Regions from separate parts of the Afifella sp. H1R genome, predicted to be linked through region 2. Evidence: predicted binding sites of a transcription regulator. Region 2 holds the regulator's gene; each other region holds the start of a gene.
What was found. The regulator LexA, encoded in region 2, represses DNA repair genes until DNA is damaged. The targets are predictions, from matches to a motif close to TGTTCNNNNTGTGTTCNG.
Positions count from the first base shown of each region.

Region 1: L0F51_RS13270 (ImuA family protein) is a predicted target of LexA. The motif match lies at 1,718-1,735, and genes of this name have one in related genera.
Region 3: L0F51_RS04460 (single-stranded DNA-binding protein) is a predicted target of LexA. The motif match lies at 2,869-2,886, and genes of this name have one in related genera.
Region 4: L0F51_RS19665 (SprT-like domain-containing protein) is a predicted target of LexA. The motif match lies at 1,795-1,812, and genes of this name have one in related genera.

Region 1 covers NZ_JAKEDY010000002.1:348,879-353,086, reverse strand. Annotated here, with positions in the region: gene L0F51_RS13275 (DNA polymerase Y family protein) at 1-911, opposite strand, end outside; gene L0F51_RS13270 (ImuA family protein) at 832-1,704, opposite strand; gene L0F51_RS13265 (bifunctional diguanylate cyclase/phosphodiesterase) at 2,020-3,807, shown strand; gene L0F51_RS13260 (autotransporter domain-containing protein) at 3,888-4,208, opposite strand, start outside.
Region 2 covers NZ_JAKEDY010000001.1:649,902-654,109, reverse strand. Annotated here, with positions in the region: gene trpC (indole-3-glycerol phosphate synthase TrpC) at 1-201, shown strand, start outside; gene moaC (cyclic pyranopterin monophosphate synthase MoaC) at 198-680, shown strand; gene glp (gephyrin-like molybdotransferase Glp) at 677-1,882, shown strand; gene lexA (transcriptional repressor LexA) at 1,984-2,697, shown strand; gene L0F51_RS02950 (ComEC/Rec2 family competence protein) at 2,726-4,208, opposite strand, start outside.
Region 3 covers NZ_JAKEDY010000001.1:946,618-950,825, reverse strand. Annotated here, with positions in the region: gene L0F51_RS04470 (cation diffusion facilitator family transporter) at 1-884, shown strand, start outside; gene L0F51_RS04465 (cytochrome-c peroxidase) at 1,109-2,173, shown strand; gene L0F51_RS04460 (single-stranded DNA-binding protein) at 2,271-2,756, opposite strand; gene L0F51_RS04455 (VOC family protein) at 2,927-3,352, shown strand; gene uvrA (excinuclease ABC subunit UvrA) at 3,470-4,208, shown strand, end outside.
Region 4 covers NZ_JAKEDY010000005.1:2,224-6,431, reverse strand. Annotated here, with positions in the region: gene L0F51_RS19675 (chromosome partitioning protein ParB) at 1-265, opposite strand, end outside; gene L0F51_RS19670 (AAA family ATPase) at 262-921, opposite strand; gene L0F51_RS19665 (SprT-like domain-containing protein) at 996-1,793, opposite strand; gene L0F51_RS19660 (helix-turn-helix domain-containing protein) at 1,896-2,477, opposite strand; gene L0F51_RS19655 (CopG family transcriptional regulator) at 2,798-2,932, opposite strand; gene L0F51_RS19650 (recombinase family protein) at 3,344-3,889, shown strand; gene L0F51_RS19645 (WGR domain-containing protein) at 3,886-4,208, shown strand, end outside.

The DNA of each region.
Region 1 (4,208 bases), on a different contig from region 2:
TCGAGCCGCGTGACGTGAAGGTCGAGCCGCCGGGCCCCGTGCTGGCGCGTCTCCAGGACGGCGGCGAGATCCACGCAGAGACGCTCCACCGCCTGGGCGAGCCCCTCCGCCGTGATGACCGGCTCCACGAAGGAGAGTCTTGCCGAGACGAGCTCGGGCGGGATGAGGGGGACGAGCGGCTCGCGCGACAGGCCGAGCGCCTGGTCGAGGCGCAGGAACACGTCATGGCCGAAGCGGCGGGTGATCGGTGCGCGCTTGACGCCGATGAGGTCGCCGATGCGCTCGAAGCCGAGCCGGCGCAAAGCCTGCGTCGTCTCCGGCGAAAGACGCAGGGCCTCCACCGGCAAGGGAGCGAGCGCGCCTTTGAGGCTCTGCGTTTCGGCAATGCGGGTGCAGTCGGCCGCGGCAAAGCGGGCGAGCGCATGTGCGGCGCCGACGCTTCCGGCAAGCGCCAGCCTTGCCGTCAGACCGCGGCGGGCGAGACGGGCGGCGAGATCGGCGAGGAGGTTGCTCTCGCCTTCGTCCGGATTGCGGCGCTGCCCTCCTGTCCTGGCCGCAAAAAGATGCGTGCAGCCGGTGACATCGAGAAGGAGCCCGTCCGGCGGGGACGGCATCACGACGGGGCTGTAGCGGGCAAGACACCAGGCGGCGAGTTTCGCAAGGCCATGGGCGTCCGCCTTCGGTGCATAGTCGCGCAAGGTCAAACCGGGCAGGAGGAGCTGCGCCTGCGTCGCCGCCATGCCGGGCTTCAGCCCATGCGCCAGGGCGGTCGCATCGACGGCGGCGACGAGGCGCTGGGCGCCGATGCGCGTCGTCAAGGCGAGCGGCGCCTCAGGCGGCAGATCGGTCGAGGTGAGGCGCATCCGCTCCGTCGCGAAGAAGGGCAGATACACCGAGACGACCCGTGCCATCGCAGGCCTCCGTGATGAAGCTCACCGGATCGGCGCCCCGGCAGCGCATGAGATCGACACGCCAGCGCCCGCGCCCGATGCCGGCGACAGGATGGGCGGCAGAAGACGACGACATCAGCGGCAGCGAGGGGGCGGAGCGGATCCGCCAGCGCGTCGCGGCGGCCGTCGGCTCCGCCCCCGTCTGGCGATGCGGCCGCAGAAGCGTGAAGGCCGTCACGCCCTCGCTTTCGGCGGCAAGCTGCAGGCGCCGCGACGCGGTGAGGCCGAGCCGCGCCACCTCGCCGACGACGGCGGCAAGCCCCGCATGGTGCAGCCCCTCTTCCATGGCGGCGAGCACGTCGCGCTCGTGCCAGGTCTCGGCATAGATCACCCGGTCCGGATCGAGACCGGCGGCCGCAAGGCTCGGGGTAAAAAGATCGCGGGCCTTGAGGCACCACAGAACGGGACCGGAGAGGCGGGCGAGGAGGCCGGCGAGAAACAAGGTGGCGGCGGCGATGTCTTCCGCGCCGCCGTTCCCGCCGATCTTTTCGATCCCGCCTGCTCCGGTTTTGTTCGTCCCTTCAGGGGCCTGGCGGTCGATCGGGAGGGCGGATCCGCCCCAGATCTCGTGCAGGGCGCCAAGCCGCAATCCCCCCTCCGGCAGATGCGCATCAATCGCCTCCGCCTCGAAGGCGAGCGCCGGCGCATCCGGGCGGGCCCCGGCCTCCAGGGCGCCCACTTCGCGGCGCAGCTCTTTGAGAACGGCCGCGCGCCAGCCCGCGCCGGGCTCCTTGTCGTGTTGTGCTCCGACCATTGTGATGGGATCATGTTCCTATTTTGTTCTTATGGATTCCCGAGATGGCGAAGAGAGTCAAGACGCGTCTGTGGCGAGGCGCTGTGAAGAGGGGGAGAGGAGGCGAGGCGGGAAAATATTTCGTCGCGGCAGACCTGCGGGAAAGCTTCGCAAAAGCTCAGATGACGAGAATGTGAAGCTGGCTATGAACTATTCCATTCGCCAGACGTTCCCGGAGATGAAGATGCAGACAAGCGCTGACGATTTGACACAACGCTTCTGCAGCATGTGGTCCATTAAACCGCAATTGGTCAGAGGGTAGAAGAAAATATCATTATGGCTGCCGATGAAAAAGAAGAGGAGCGTCTGCGAGCGCTTCGTGAACTCAATATTCTGGACACGGCGCCGAGCGAAAACTTCGACCGCATCACCCGACTTGCAGCGCAATTTTTCGAGACCCCGATTTCGGCAGTTTCTCTTACCGATGTCGATCGGCAATGGTTCAAGTCGCGGGTCGGCTGTGGCCCCCAGATTCCGCGCGAGCATGCCCCTTGTGCCGAGGTGACGCGCTCGGGCGACGTGCTCGTCGTCCCCGATCTCGCCGAGGATCCGCGCTTCAACAAGAGCGTGCTCGTCGAAAACGGCGTGCGCTTTTATGCCGGCGCGCCGCTCGTCACCGAAGAGGGCTTGACGCTCGGCTCCATGTGCGTCCTCGACACGGTTCCCCGTGAGATCGCTGAGGACGACGAAAAGGCGCTGCGCGACCTCGCCGCCATGGTCATGACCCAGATCGAGCTGCAGCATGCCTTCGGCCGCATCGACCCGGTGAGCGGCCTGCCCAACCGCCAGCAATTCACCGAGAATCTCGAGGACATGGCGCGCGATTTTGCCGGCGAGCGGCGGCTGGCGATCCTTCTCGATCTCGCGCCGCCGAACCAGATCGTCCAGGCGCTGCGGGTTCTGGGGCCGACCTATCTCGACGATCTGATGCGCCTGTCCGTCGATGCCGTGCGCAATCTGAAGGTCGAGGGCCATACGGTCTATCACGTGGGCGGAGCCCAGCTTCTCGCCGTGATCGGCGATGCGGACGAAGAAAGGGTCGAGGGCGAACTCGTCAAGCGGCTCAACATGCTCGTCGATTTCAGCCGCGGCAGGGGGGCTGCGAGCCTGAGCCACATGGCCTGCGGCATCGCCCCTTTCCTCCTCGGCGAGGTCAAGGCCGGCGACGTTCTGCGCGCCGCCCATCACGCCGCGCAGGATGCCCGCGAAACCGACCGCATCGTCGGCATCTACTCGGCCGCGACCGACGAAGAGCACAAACGCCGCTATGCCTTGATCGCCGCCTTGCGCGAGCTTCTGGAGAGGGGCGGTGACGGGGAGCTGTCGCTCGTCTACCAGCCGCGCATCGATCTGAAGACCGGCCGGTGTTATGGCGCCGAGGCGTTGCTGCGCTGGCAGCACCCCGAATACGGGTCCGTGTCCCCGGCCGAATTCATTCCGCTCGCCGAACAGACCGACCTCATGCGTCCGCTCACCTCGTGGGTGAAGTCCCGGGCCATCGCCCAGCTGCGCGCCTGGCGCGACGAAGGCTACGATCTGCGCGTTTCCATCAACGTCTCAGCCGCCAATCTGGAAGAGGAGGAGTTCGGTCTCCGTCTCGCCGGCGTGCTTGCCGAGAACGGCGTGCCGGCGTCGTGCCTGGAGATCGAGTTCACCGAGAGCACCTTCATCTCCAACCGCCGCCGTGTGGTGAAGAACCTGACCGACATCCGCGAGCTCGGCGTCGTCTGCGCCATCGACGATTTCGGCACCGGCTATTCGACCTTCTCCTATCTGCACGATTTCCCGGCCGACATCATCAAGATCGACCAGACGTTCATCCGCGAGCTGGAGCCGGGAAGCCGGGGGTCCACTCTGGTGCAGAGCCTCATTCATATGGCCGGTGCGCTCGGCTACCGGGTGGTGGCGGAAGGCGTGGAGACGCAGGATGTCGCCGATTTTCTGATCGAAGCGGGCTGCCATGAAGGCCAGGGCTATCTGTTTTCCCGCCCCCTGCCGCCGGAGGCGTTCGCCGATTGGCTCAAAGGCCATGCGGCGGAGCGGCTGGAGGGATACGCCGCCTGAGGGCTGCGCCGATGCCGCTGGCGCCCTGGCCGGTTCCCCCAGGAACGCCCGGCAAGAACGTTCGGCAGAAACGCCCCTCTTTAAAACCGCATCGAAAAACTGCCGTTGAAATCGTGGCGGCGGCCTTCGGCGGCGAACTCGCCGTCGTAGGAGAAGGACAGCATCGCCATTTCGGCGACCGCGACGGAGAGCGAGGCGCCGAGAAGCGCCGCGTCGGCGGCAACCGGCGCGGCTTGCGTCGCAAAGCTCGGACCGCCGGCCACGAAGCGGAGTTTGGCGGCGGGTGCGAGGTCGCCCTCCGCATGGCGCCAGCCGGCATGTCCGGCGACAACGGCAAGCCGGCCCCCGGGAAGCGTGAAGAAGCTCGAGGCGCGCAGGCCGAGCGTGGAGAAGAGGAGGTT
Region 2 (4,208 bases):
TCCGAACGGCTTGCGAAACTGATTCCGGAAGATCGGCTAATTGTCGGAGAAAGCGGTATTTTTTCGCCTGCGGATATCGCTCGCCTGAAAGCCTGCCGCATCCACGCCTTCCTCGTCGGCGAAAGCCTGATGCGCTCCGAGGACGTGACCGAGGCAACCCGTCGGCTCCTCGCCTCACCGGCTCCGCAGGCCACCGGATGAAAGATCACCTCACCCATCTTTCCGACGATGGGCGCGCGGAAATGGTCGATGTCGGAGACAAGGCGCTGACGACGCGCATCGCCGTCGCGAGCGGAAGCGTTCGCATGGCGCCGGAGACACTGCGCCTCATTCGCGATGGGGACATGAAGAAGGGCGACGTCATCGCGACCGCGCGTATTGCCGGCGTGATGGCGGCCAAGCGCACTTCCGATCTCATCCCGCTCTGTCATCCTCTGGCTTTGTCGAAGATCGCCGTCGATATTCTGCCCGACGAGAAGCTTCCCGGGCTCCGCGTTCGGGCGATGGCACGTGTGGATGCCAAGACGGGGGTCGAAATGGAAGCGCTCACAGCGGTTTCCGTCGCCTGTCTCACCATCTACGACATGGCGAAGGCCGTCGACCGGGCCATGACGATTGGCGATATTCGCCTGGAGGAGAAGAGCGGCGGCGCTTCCGGCGATTGGCGTTTCGACACATGAGCCTGATTTCCGTCGAGGATGCCGTTGCCCGTATGCTCAAAGGCGTCACGCGCCTCGGGGAAGAGAGTGTCCCCCTGACGGAAGCACGCGGCCGGGTGCTTGCGCGCGATCTTGCAGCGAGACGTAACCAACCGCCGTTCCGTGCGTCTGCGATGGATGGCTATGCCGTACGCGCTGACGATACGCCCTCAGGCGCATGGCTGCGCCAGATCGGCGAAGCACGCGCGGGCTCCCATTTTGCCGGGACGCTCGGGACGGGCGAGACGGTTCGCATTTTCACGGGAGCGCCTGTCCCCGACGGGGCCGATGCCATCCTCATTCAGGAAAACGCCCGCGCCGACGGCGACCGCATCGAGGTTCTGGAGCCGGTGGCGTCAGGCCGACACATACGCGCCGCGGCCTTCGACTTCCGGGAGGGCGAGACGCTTCTTCATGCCGGACGCCGGATCGGAACGCGCGAAACGGCGCTTGCCGCAGCGATGAACCATGCAATCGTTCCGGTACGCCAGAGGCCAATCGTGGCCATCCTTTCGACAGGAGACGAACTCGTCGAACCCGGAGAGGAACCCGGACCGGATCAGATCGTCTCCTCGAACGGCGTGGCGATTGCCTCAATGGTTTCCGCCTGCGGCGGTCTCGCGCGGGATCTCGGCGTCGCCGTCGACGACAAACAAGCGATTGCCAATGCTGCAGCAGGCGCGGCGGATGCCGATATCCTGGTGGTGATCGGCGGCGCCTCGGTCGGCGACCACGATCTCGTCCAACCGGCGCTCGCCGAACAAGGTCTCAAGGTCGATTTCTGGCGCGTCGCCATGCGGCCGGGCAAACCGGTCATGTTCGGTACGCTCGGGCGCACCCGGGTGCTCGGCCTGCCCGGAAACCCCGTCTCCGCCCTCATTTGCGCACTCGTCTTTCTGAAGCCTCTTATCGGGGCGATGCAGGGCGCCGAAGGCAACGAGCCAACGCGCCTGTTGCCGCTTGCAGCAGCGTTGCCCGAGGTCGGCAACCGCCAGCAATATCTGCGGGCGCGCTTCGTCGAATGGCAGGGGCGGACAGCCGTCACGGTCGCTGACGAGCAGGATTCGTCTCTTCTTGCGACGCTTGCCCGTTCGGACGCCCTCATCATTCGCCCTCCCTTTGCTCCGGCGGCCCGGACGGGCGATGTGGTTGCCGTCATCGATCTCGCGCAAGCCCTCTCGTAAACCCGCGCGCGGCCCCCAAGGCTTGTGGAACACGCCATGAACAGGTAGTGTGCGTTCGTGATTTGTACACGAGACGCGACTCGCATCGCGAGGGGACGGCAATGCTGACAAAGAAGCAGCTCGAGCTTCTGCTCTTCATCAATGAAAGACTGAAGGAATCGGGCGTGCCGCCCTCGTTCGACGAGATGAAGGACGCGCTCGATCTGAAGTCGAAATCCGGAATTCATCGCCTCATCACCGCCCTGGAGGAGCGTGGCTTCATCAAGCGGCTGCCGAATCGGGCACGCGCGCTGGAAGTTCTGCGCCTTCCCGACGCGGTCAATCCGAGTTTCGGGCGACCGCAGCAGCGTGGCTTCACGCCGAGCGTGATCGAAGGCCGGCTCGGCAAGGCGCCACAACCCGTTGAGGAAGAAGCGTTCGAAGAGAGTGAGCGAGGCGCGAGCGTCCCGGTCATGGGGCGGATTGCAGCCGGCGTTCCGATCTCCGCCATTCAGAACCAGAGCCATTCCATCATCGTGCCGCCGGACCTCCTTTCGAAGGGCGAGCATTTCGCGCTCGAGGTGCGCGGCGATTCCATGATCGAGGCCGGCATTCTCGACGGGGACACCGTGGTCATCCGTCGTCAGGACAGTGCCGACAGCGGAGATGTGGTGGTGGCGCTGATCGACGACGAAGAGGCGACCTTGAAGCGTCTGCGCCGCAAAGGTGCATCGATTGCGCTCGAGGCTGCCAATCCCGCCTACGAGACCCGCATCTTCGGTCCGGACAGGGTCCGCATCCAGGGTCGCCTCGTGGGGCTTTTGCGCCGCTACTGAGCGCTTCTCAGCCTTTCTGGCCTCGACGTCATCTGAGTGCCGGCGACCCCTGCCACGGTCGCCGGATGGATGGGCGTGATGTGCGAAGTTCAAGGTGCGGAGCTACACCGTCCGGGTGTTTGCTCTCCATAAAAAGCGCGTGCGCTCCATGGGTGGCGAGCGCGGAGCGGTCGATGACGATGCGCGCCGCGCAATCTCTCGGCGCGCGCAGTTGCGTGACGATAATCTCGGCGCGGCGGCAATCTTCCGAAAAAGCCACCGGATCGGTGACGCGCGAGAGGGTCAGTCCTTCGGGCATCTCCAGAACGCAGGCTTCGGCGTCGCAACGAAAGCCTGACGTTCCCGCGGCTTCCGCCTCCGGCTCGCCCTCGCGCCAGACATCGTCAAGGAAAGAGCCTTGCCGCGCGCCAACGATTTGGAGGTGTCCGGCGACGTCACGGGCAGCAACCGCCCTCCCCGCCTCATCCACCAGAAGGTCGGGCCTGGCGCCAAGAAGCCATGCAAGCAGCGCCCCCAGCAAGAGTGGCGCGACGCCGTAGAGGCGCAGCTGCGATCGCCAGAGGCTGAGCCACAGAAGCCCGCCGCACATCAGAATGAGCGCGATCGCGGGAAACGGCGGGACGATAACGGTGGCGCCCGACAATGACGCCACGAAATGCGCCGAAGCGAGGACGAGATCGATGCCCCAGGCCATGACGGTCAACGGCACGGTTTCCAGACCGAACGGCATCGCAATCAGGCTGATGAGCCCCGCCGGCATCACGATGAGCGAGACGAGCGGCATCGCAATGAGATTGCCGAGGAGCGAGTAGGACGCGAGCCGTCCGAAATGGAAAGCCGCGAACGGCGATGTGGCGAGACCGGCGACGAGCGTGGTCAAGCCGACCGCACCGATCGCCACGACAGGCCTGCGGAGAAGTCGCGAGAGCCCGCGGGCGGGTTCAGCAAGATCCTGGCGCGGACGGTCGCGCCAGGCTTCCCAGGCCGCCACCAAGGCGGCGACGGCCAGAAAGGACATCTGGAAGCCCGGTTCGAGCACACTCTCAGGCTGGAGCGCGACGACCACGAAAGCTGCAATCGCGAGGTTGCGCAGCGAGAGAGCAGGACGATCCAGAAAGACGGCCGTCAGCATGACCGCAAGCATCACGAAGGCGCGGATCGTCGCCACGTTGCCGCCGGAGATCGACAAATAGAAGGCGCCGACGGCGAGCGCGACGGCCGCTGCGATCTTTCGGATCGGGAGAACGAGCGCCATATGTTCCGACAACGCCAGCACCGCCCGCACGAGCCAGAAGGCCGTGCCGGCGATCAGCATCATATGCAGGCCCGAAATCGCAAGAATATGCGCAAGCCCCGCGATCCGCAGAGCGTCGACGTCCGCATCCGCGATCTTGCCGCGATCGCCGACGAGAAGCGCTGCCGCGATTGCGGCGGGCGGACCTGCCACCGCGTCGGTGATCCGCTCTGCGATCGCTCGGCGGATGGCCGCAATCGCCAGGAACACATGGACG
Region 3 (4,208 bases), 300 kb from region 2:
CCGCCGCCTATACGGGCTCCTCGGCGATGCTGTCTGAAGGCATCCATTCGGTTGTCGATACCGGCAACCAGGGGCTTCTTCTCTATGGGATGAAGCGGGCGTCTCGTCCGGCGGATCGCGCGCATCCCTTCGGCTACAGCGCGGAGATCTATTTCTGGGCCTTCGTGGTGGCGATCCTGATCTTTGCGGTTGGCGCTGGCGTCTCCGTCTATGAGGGCGTGCACAAGATCGCCGACGCCAATGAGATCACGTCTCCGTTCGTCAATTACATCGTTCTGTCGCTGGCGATCGTGTTCGAAGGTGCGTCGTGGACCGTTGCCTACCGTGAATTTCGCAACCAGAGGAACGAAGGGCACAATTTCTTCGAGGCCGTTCGGCATTCCAAGGATCCCACCGTCTTCACGGTGCTTTACGAAGATACTGCCGCCCTCCTCGGTCTCGTCGTCGCGTTGATCGGCGTGTTCCTCGCCAGCTATCTCGATCTTCCGTGGCTCGATGGGGCCGCCTCGATCGGGATCGGCATCATTCTTGGCACCACCGCAATCCTTCTCGCGATCGAGACCAAAGGCCTCTTGATCGGGGAATCGGCGGCACCGGAAACGGTCGCTGCGGTGCGCGAGATCGTCGAGGGAGAGGAGGGCGTGCGTGCGCTGAACGAACTCAGGACATTGCACCGCGGGCCCAATGACATCCTGCTGGCGCTCTCGGTCGACTTTGAGGACGATATGCCGGCCGGGCGCGTCGAAGCCGCCATCACGCGTCTGGAAAAGGCCATCAAGGCACGCATTCCGACGATCCGCCGTCTCTTCATCGAGGTGCAATCTGCAGGGGATCACAAAATCGCGGTGGAAGAAGAACGCCGGAGCGGCGCTGCGTCCCACTGAGGCGAGAAGCGGCCAGATGCGACAGAATAGCGAGCTTACCTTAGAATTGATCTAAGTCAAAAGTAGCCCATCCCCCGCTGCTAGAGTTGGCCCGCGACCTGAGGCAGCGATCTGGGTCGCGGGCCTTGAACGCCAAAAGCCACGAGCCGACCCGACGGTCGCCGGTCGTGCTCGCCTTGACGTCTCATATCCCGTGGCTCTCTCGCAAATGAATGGAGAGCGCGATGACACGTTTGCTGGTCTCGCTCCTACTTACGGCCGGGCTAGGCACTGCGGCCTATGCTGCGGACGACCAGAAATTGATGGAAGACGCCAACGGCTTCTTCGATCCGATTCCGACGATGGTGCAGGCCCCCGAAAACAACGCCATCACCCGCGAGAAGGTCGAACTCGGCAAGATGCTGTATTTCGATCCGCGGTTGTCTTCTTCTCACCTTCTGAGCTGCAACACCTGCCACAATCTCGGCCTGGCCGGGACGGACCTGCAGCCGACTTCTGTCGGACACGGCTGGCAGCGCGGGCCCCGCAATGCGCCGACGGTTCTCAATTCCGTCTTCAACATCGCCCAGTTCTGGGACGGACGGGCGGAAGATCTGAAAGCGCAAGCCGTCGGGCCGATGCAGGCGGCGGTGGAGATGAACTCCACCCCTGATGAGGTGGTTGCGGTTCTGAACAGCATGCCTGAGTACAAGGATCGCTTCGACGTCGTGTTTTCGGGCGACGAGGATCCGATCACTCTCGACAATGTCGCAAAGGCGATCGAGGCCTTTGAGGTGACGCTGGTGACGCCGGCTTCCCGCTTCGATCAATTCCTCGACGGCAACGCGAATGCCCTGAACGACAAGGAGAAGCACGGTCTCTCCTTGTTCATGGATAAGGGCTGCGTGTCCTGCCATTCCGGCGTGAATGTCGGTGGTCAGGATTATTTCCCGTTCGGCGTCGTGGAAAAGCCGGGTGCGGACATCCTTCCGCCGGACGACAAGGGCCGCTTTGCGGTGACGCATACGGCAACGGATGAATATGTCTTCCGTGCCGGCACATTGCGGAATATCGCGCTGACCGCGCCTTATTTCCACAGTGGCCAGGTCTGGAGCCTGCGTCAGGCGGTGCAGGTGATGGCGACGGCCCAGCTTGGCACGGAGCTCACCGAGGATGAGGTCGATTCGATGGTGGCGTTCCTGCACACGCTGACGGGCGAGCAGCCGCAGGTCGATTATCCGATCCTGCCGGCGAGCACGGACGAGACCCCGCGTCCGGTGCTGACCGTTCCGGGACAGGAAAACAACTGAGCCAAACGTTTTCCGAAAGGCCCAACCCTGGGCACATGAGCGAAGGGCCGCGTGAGCGGCCCTTCATTTTGTCTGCTGTTTCTCTGCCGACCCGAAATCAGAACGGGATTTCGTCGTCGAGGTCGTCCTTGAAGGAGCCGCGGCCACCTTCCATCGGACCGGAGGAGCCGAAATCCGAACGTCCGCCCCGGTCTGACGGGGGGGCGTCATAGCTGCCACCGCCGCCGCCGGCACGCGTGTCGAGCATGGTGAGGGCCGAATTGAAGCCCTGCAACACGACCTCGGTCGTGAAGCGTTTCTGGCCCGACTGGTCTTCCCATTCGCGCGTCTGCAGCTGGCCTTCGAGATAGACCTTCGAGCCCTTCCGCAGATATTGCTCGGCGATCTTTGCCAGACCTTCGTTGAAGATCACCACGCGGTGCCATTCGGTGCGCTCGCGCCGTTCTCCGGAATTGCGGTCGCGCCAGCTCTCAGACGTCGCGATCCGCAGATTGACCACCGGACGGCCATCGTTCAGGCGCCGGATTTCGGGATCGGCCCCGAGATTGCCGATCAAGATGACTTTGTTGACGCTGCCGGCCATGAAATTCTCCCTGGTTTCTGGAGCCGCCGAGAGCGGCCAAAGGTTGCCCCTTTTCACTCAAGCGCCGCCGAACTGTAAACGGGCCCCTGCAAAGACGCTTGCCGCGGAATGTCGTTCACTGTATGTTCCTTGCCGGTATCACGCAAGATCATCGGACGAGGGGCGAGCCTATGGAACAGAGACTGAGTGTCGTGACGCTGGGCGTTGTCGACCTGTCACGCGCGCGGCAGTTTTATGAAGATGGGCTCGGCTGGCAACGTGCGAATGCCCACGAGGAAGTGGTGTTCTATGATCTGAACGGTTTTGTTCTGGCGCTCTATCCGCGGACGTCGCTGGCGGCCGATGCCAAAGTCGACCCGGACGGGTCCGGATTTTCGGGCATCACGCTGGCCTTCAATGCGAGAAGTCGCGAAGAGGTCGACGTCGTCTTGAAGGAGGCGGAGGCGGCGGGAGCCGAGGTCGTCAAAACGGCCGAGGAAGTCTTCTGGGGCGGATATTCGGGCTATTTTGCCGATCCCGACGGGCATTTGTGGGAGGTTGCGCACAACCCGTTTTGGGCAATCGACGCAGATGGGCGTGTCCTTCTTGGCGCATGATCGGCGTCTGAGAGCGCACATATCGCGAAGCGGGAAAGACGGGGTTTTTCCATCACTCCGGCTGCACTAAATAAGCATCGGGCGAGCCAGCCCGCATCACCATCCTCCGGAACGGCCATGACGGATCCGCAAAAGACGCTCTCCGTGCGGGGCGCGCGCGAACACAATCTCAAAAACGTCGATCTCGATCTGCCGCGAGACAGTCTGATCGTGATGACGGGCCTTTCTGGCTCGGGCAAATCCTCGCTCGCCTTCGATACCATCTATGCCGAGGGACAGCGGCGCTATGTCGAGTCGCTGTCGGCTTATGCGCGCCAGTTTCTGGAGATGATGCAAAAGCCGGACGTCGACCAGATCGATGGCCTGTCACCGGCAATTTCGATCGAGCAGAAGACGACGTCGCGCAACCCCCGTTCCACCGTCGGCACGGTGACGGAAATCTACGATTATATGCGGCTCTTGTTTGCGCGCGTCGGTGTTCCTTATTCGCCGGCGACGGGTTTGCCGATCGAAAGCCAGACGGTCAGCCAGATGGTCGATCGCATTCTGGCTTTGCCGGAGGGAACGCGGCTTTATCTGCTCGCGCCGGTGGTGCGTGGCCGCAAGGGCGAATTCCGCAAGGATCTCGCCGAATATATGAAACGTGGTTTTCAGCGCGCGCGGATCGACGGAACCTTCTATGAGATCGCCGAGGCGCCGGCGCTCGACAAGAAGCTGAAGCACGACGTCGATATCGTCGTCGATCGTGTCGTCGTGCGAGCGGATGCCGGAAGCCGGCTTGCCGATTCTCTGGAGACGGCTCTGCGACTAGCCGATGGCATCGCCGTCGCCGAGTTCGCGGATATGGGCGAAGGTG
Region 4 (4,208 bases), on a different contig from region 2:
CCACAAGCCGTTCCTGCGGAATCCGTTTGCCCTGCGGATCGCGCGTTCGGAAGCTGAGTTCTTCCAGCGTCTCCCAATAGACCGGCGGCAGGTAGTGCGTCTTGGCCGTCTTGTTCGCCCGCGAAGGCGCAACATAGCTTCCGGCGGGCTGAGGGCTACGGGCGCGGCGCTTCGGCTCGGCCGGCGTCTCGGGAGCTGCCGGCGTGGGAGCCGGCTGTTCTCCGGCCTTGATGGCGGTCGCCAGGAGGGAGGGCTTGCGGCTCATGCTTTCATCCTTTCATGATTACCTGCAACCATGCTTGCCTGCTCTGAAAGGAAGGTGAACAGGCCGGCGACTTCCTGGGCGGCACGTCCCTGCGGTTCCAGTTCTTGCGGCGTCTGCCCCAAGGCCGGTGCGTCCTCGTAGGCTTTCAGGCGTGAAAGGTGGATGGGGGCGACCGGCACGTTGAACCGCTCCGTGATTGCGGCGGCATCATCGCCCGCCCTGCCCCCGGCGTTTGGATGCACGAGATTCAGCACCACGAAGGCCGGCGGATTGCCCGCCATGTCGAGAAGCCGCTTTAGCGGCTCCAAGGTGTCGATCGCGAATATTTGCGCCTGCGTCGGGATCAACACCATGTCGGCATGCTTGGCCGCTTCGGTCGAGGCGCTGTCCATCTTGCCGGGCGTGTCGATGAACACCCAATCCATGCCAAGGCCGCGATAGGCGTCGAGCGAGCGCCGGATAGCCCCCGGCTGGATCGAGGCGACGTCCGGACCATCGCCTTCTCGCCTGTCAAACCAGTTGACGGCGTTCGTCTGCGGGTCGAGGTCGAGCAGAGCCGATTTCTTCCCGGCCAGGTGCGCCGCGACCGCAAGCGCCGTCGCGATCGTCGTCTTGCCGGTCCCGCCCTTCTGAGTGCAGAAAGCGACTGTAATCATGCTTGCATCCTTTCATGCAAAGAAGCCTACACGCTTGCCTGCAAACATGAAAGCATGTCTGCATTGATGCGAGGTTAAGGCTCCGAATCCTCGTCGGCTGCCATGGGCTCGTCACACTCGCCGCAAACCAGGCGCACCCCCGGTTTCGCCCAGGCGTGCAGCTCGCAGCTCGGGCAGGTGTAGCGGGTCTTGCTGGCCGACTTCGCCTTGCGCTTCTTCCGCGCCTCGGCGTCGTCCCAAAGCTCGACATAGAGGGCCGAGAAGTCAGGTTGCGCGGCCAGCTCGGAGAAGGCGCAGACGTAGGGACCGCCCTCGATGATGTAATGGCTGCACGACTGGCCGGTCTCCTTGCCGCCCGGCTGGCCGGTATCAGAGGGGTGCAGGCCGATCGCGTGCATCTTCGCCGCCCATTCCTTGTTGTGGTAGCCCGCGCGCGACGGCTTGCCGAAATGATGCTGCCAAAGGTGCGCCATCTCATGGGCGAGGGTGGAAAGGCTCTGCTCGTCGGTGCGGCTTTTGAAATGCGACGGGTTTAGCGCAATCTCGTCGGTGATCTCCGTGCCGTCCTTTGATCCGAACCGGCCGCCGGCGAAATAGCCATAGGCTTTGTTCTTGCGCTGCAAGGTCACGAGGCAGGGCGGCAACTCGCCACCGAACAGCCGATCGTTGAAGAAATCGAATGCCCGATTCAGCGCGGCATAGGTTCTCGCGGTCGGATTGGCGGGGGACATGACGGCCTTTTGTGTATCGTACGAAACAAAAATCGCATATTTCATGCTGTCATGCAAGCATAATTGCATGCTTTCATGTTGAGCGCCGCCCTTGCCGCCCGCTCCCTCTCGAAAGCCATAGGACGATGGCCGCAGGCGCACGCGTTGCGGTTTTGTTGTGAGGGTTCCGCTTCCCGGCCCGCACTTAACGCGGGCCGGAACCGCCGCAGGGCCGCGAAGCGGGCCGGTGCGCGGCGTCCGAATCTATCTTTCTGGCATAGATAAAGAATGAGATGGGGATTCAGTCTGCTTGGCGGACTCACGCTTTTTCACTGATTTTCCAAGGGCGGCGAGAGCCCGCCCAAGGGGTGTGTCGCCCAGCTCGAACAAAGCCAGCTCGTCGGGCGGTAGAGCATCCTTGTGGGCTTGCAGCTCGGCCGCGCGAACCTCCTGGGCGTGATCGTGATCGTCCGGCGGGGGAGGGGCCTCGCCCATGCGCCCGAGGAGCCGCAGCGCGCGCGGCGGCAGCGACAAGCGATAGGCATTGCTGGTCTGCTGCACCTGCGGGCCTCGCCCCTCGTTCCCGGTCGGCATGTAGCGCCTGAGCCAGTCGAGGAAGCCATGCATGCGCAGGTTCTTCAGCGCCCGCACCACGGCGTCACGCGACCGCTTCAGGTAGCGCATCAGCGTGTCGATCGACGGCTCCAGCCGCCCCGTCCGGAAGTCGACCAGGTTGCCCAGCAGCTCCACCAGCTCGATCGCCACGGCGCCGAGTGGCCCGTTGCGCTCTCCCGGCCGACGCGCGGCCAGCTCGTAACGCCGCGCGGCCAGGAGGATCTTGCGCACTTCCCGGCGATCGGTCCGCCGCCAGAACACACCCTCGCATCGCCCCGCGGCACGGCTTTGCCGTCGAACGGGCGTGCGCGCCCGTCCGGTCGGCGCTCCTGCGAACGCCGCCCCAATTCTTTCAAACATCGTCTTTCGTCCTCCGTCCTGGAGGGCATCTGTGGACGGCGGACAAAGCTTCCCCGTTCCCGGCAAGACTCTTCTTGCCGGGCGGATCGCGCTCGACTATGTTGGGAGCCTGGTTCTAGGAGCTGCCCAACAAAGCCGGTTCCATCATCCGAAAGGCGCTCGATCGCGGCAAACGATCGGGCGCTTTTCGCTTATGCCCTCTGCTGCTGCTCGATATAGAACCTCAAAGCTTCCTCGATGATCGGCGCGCGCGCTGACGCGCCCCGCTGCTCCTTGATCCGGTCGATCGCTGCGACCAGTTCACTCGGAACATAGATGTTGAGCAAGGCGCGTCCGGCCGCGAGCTGCCGCTCTCTGTGAGCGATAACTCTCTTTCGGGTGCTCTCCGGGTCCGCGCGTCGACTCATGTGTTAAATGTAACGCTGAGTTTTCTGATTCTGCAATCCCCTCAATCAAAACCGCTGAAATCGTGGGGTCTGGCCACTGCTGCCCGTCCTGCCGGCTTCGCGAACCGGCGCGACTCAGGGCACTGGCCGACAGGCAAGGCACAATGCTTACTTGCAATCATGTAAGCATCGGCCCCGGCCGCCCCCTGTATCTCATCGGATCAGCCGGCGGAACCCCGACCCTCCGAGGCTCACTGCGAGATATGCACAACTCAGGAATTCTGCATCAAACCCACCTTCCTGAGATCATTTCGCTTTTTTGATGCGGATATCTGATGCACAATAGCTGGCATGATCTACGGCTATGCGCGCGTCTCCACTAGCGGCCAGGACCTCGCCAACCAGCTCGCCCAGCTCAAGGCCGCCGGCTGCGAGATGGTGTTCCGTGAGAAGATCAGCGGCTTCACGATCGAGCGGCCGCAGCTCAAGCGCGCGATCGGCAAGCTTGAACCTGGCGACGTGCTTATGGTCGCCGCCGTCGACCGCTTGGCGCGCGACACGCGCGACCTCCTCAACATCCTGCATGAGGTGAGAGAAGCCGGCGCCGGCTTCCGTTCGCTCGCCGAGCCGATCGTGGACACCACGTCCGAGCTGGCCGACATCGTGATTGCCGTGCTCGGGATCGCCGCGAAATGGGAGCGCGGCCGCATCCGCGAGCGCACCGCCGCCGGGCGCGCCAGGGCCAGGGAACAGGGGGTGAAGTTCGGCCGCAAGCCCAAGCTCACGCCGCACCAGCAGCGCGAGGCGTTGGAACGCATCCTCGCCGGCGAGCCGCAGCGCGCCGTGGCCCGCTCCTACAATGTCAGCCAGAGCACCATTTCAAGGCTCACCCCATGATCGCAGCCTTCTCGGCCTATCTCGAAGCCTGCGACCCAGAGCGCAACCGCTGGCGCTCCTACCACGTCGAGGCGGGCCGGGATCTCCTCGGCGATTGGCTGGTCGAGGTGACGTTCGGCCGGATCGGCGCGCGCGGCCGCACTGTGCGCTATGTCACCGACGACGAGCTGGCGGCGCGTCGTCTCGTTCGGACTTGCCTTCGCCGGCGTGCTTCGGCGCCGAAGCGGATCGGGATCGGCTACAGGACGTGCGAGCTGGTCGACCCCGCCGGCTGGCTCCAACGAGCATCGCGAAAGTCTCTATCGTCCACGGCAAATGA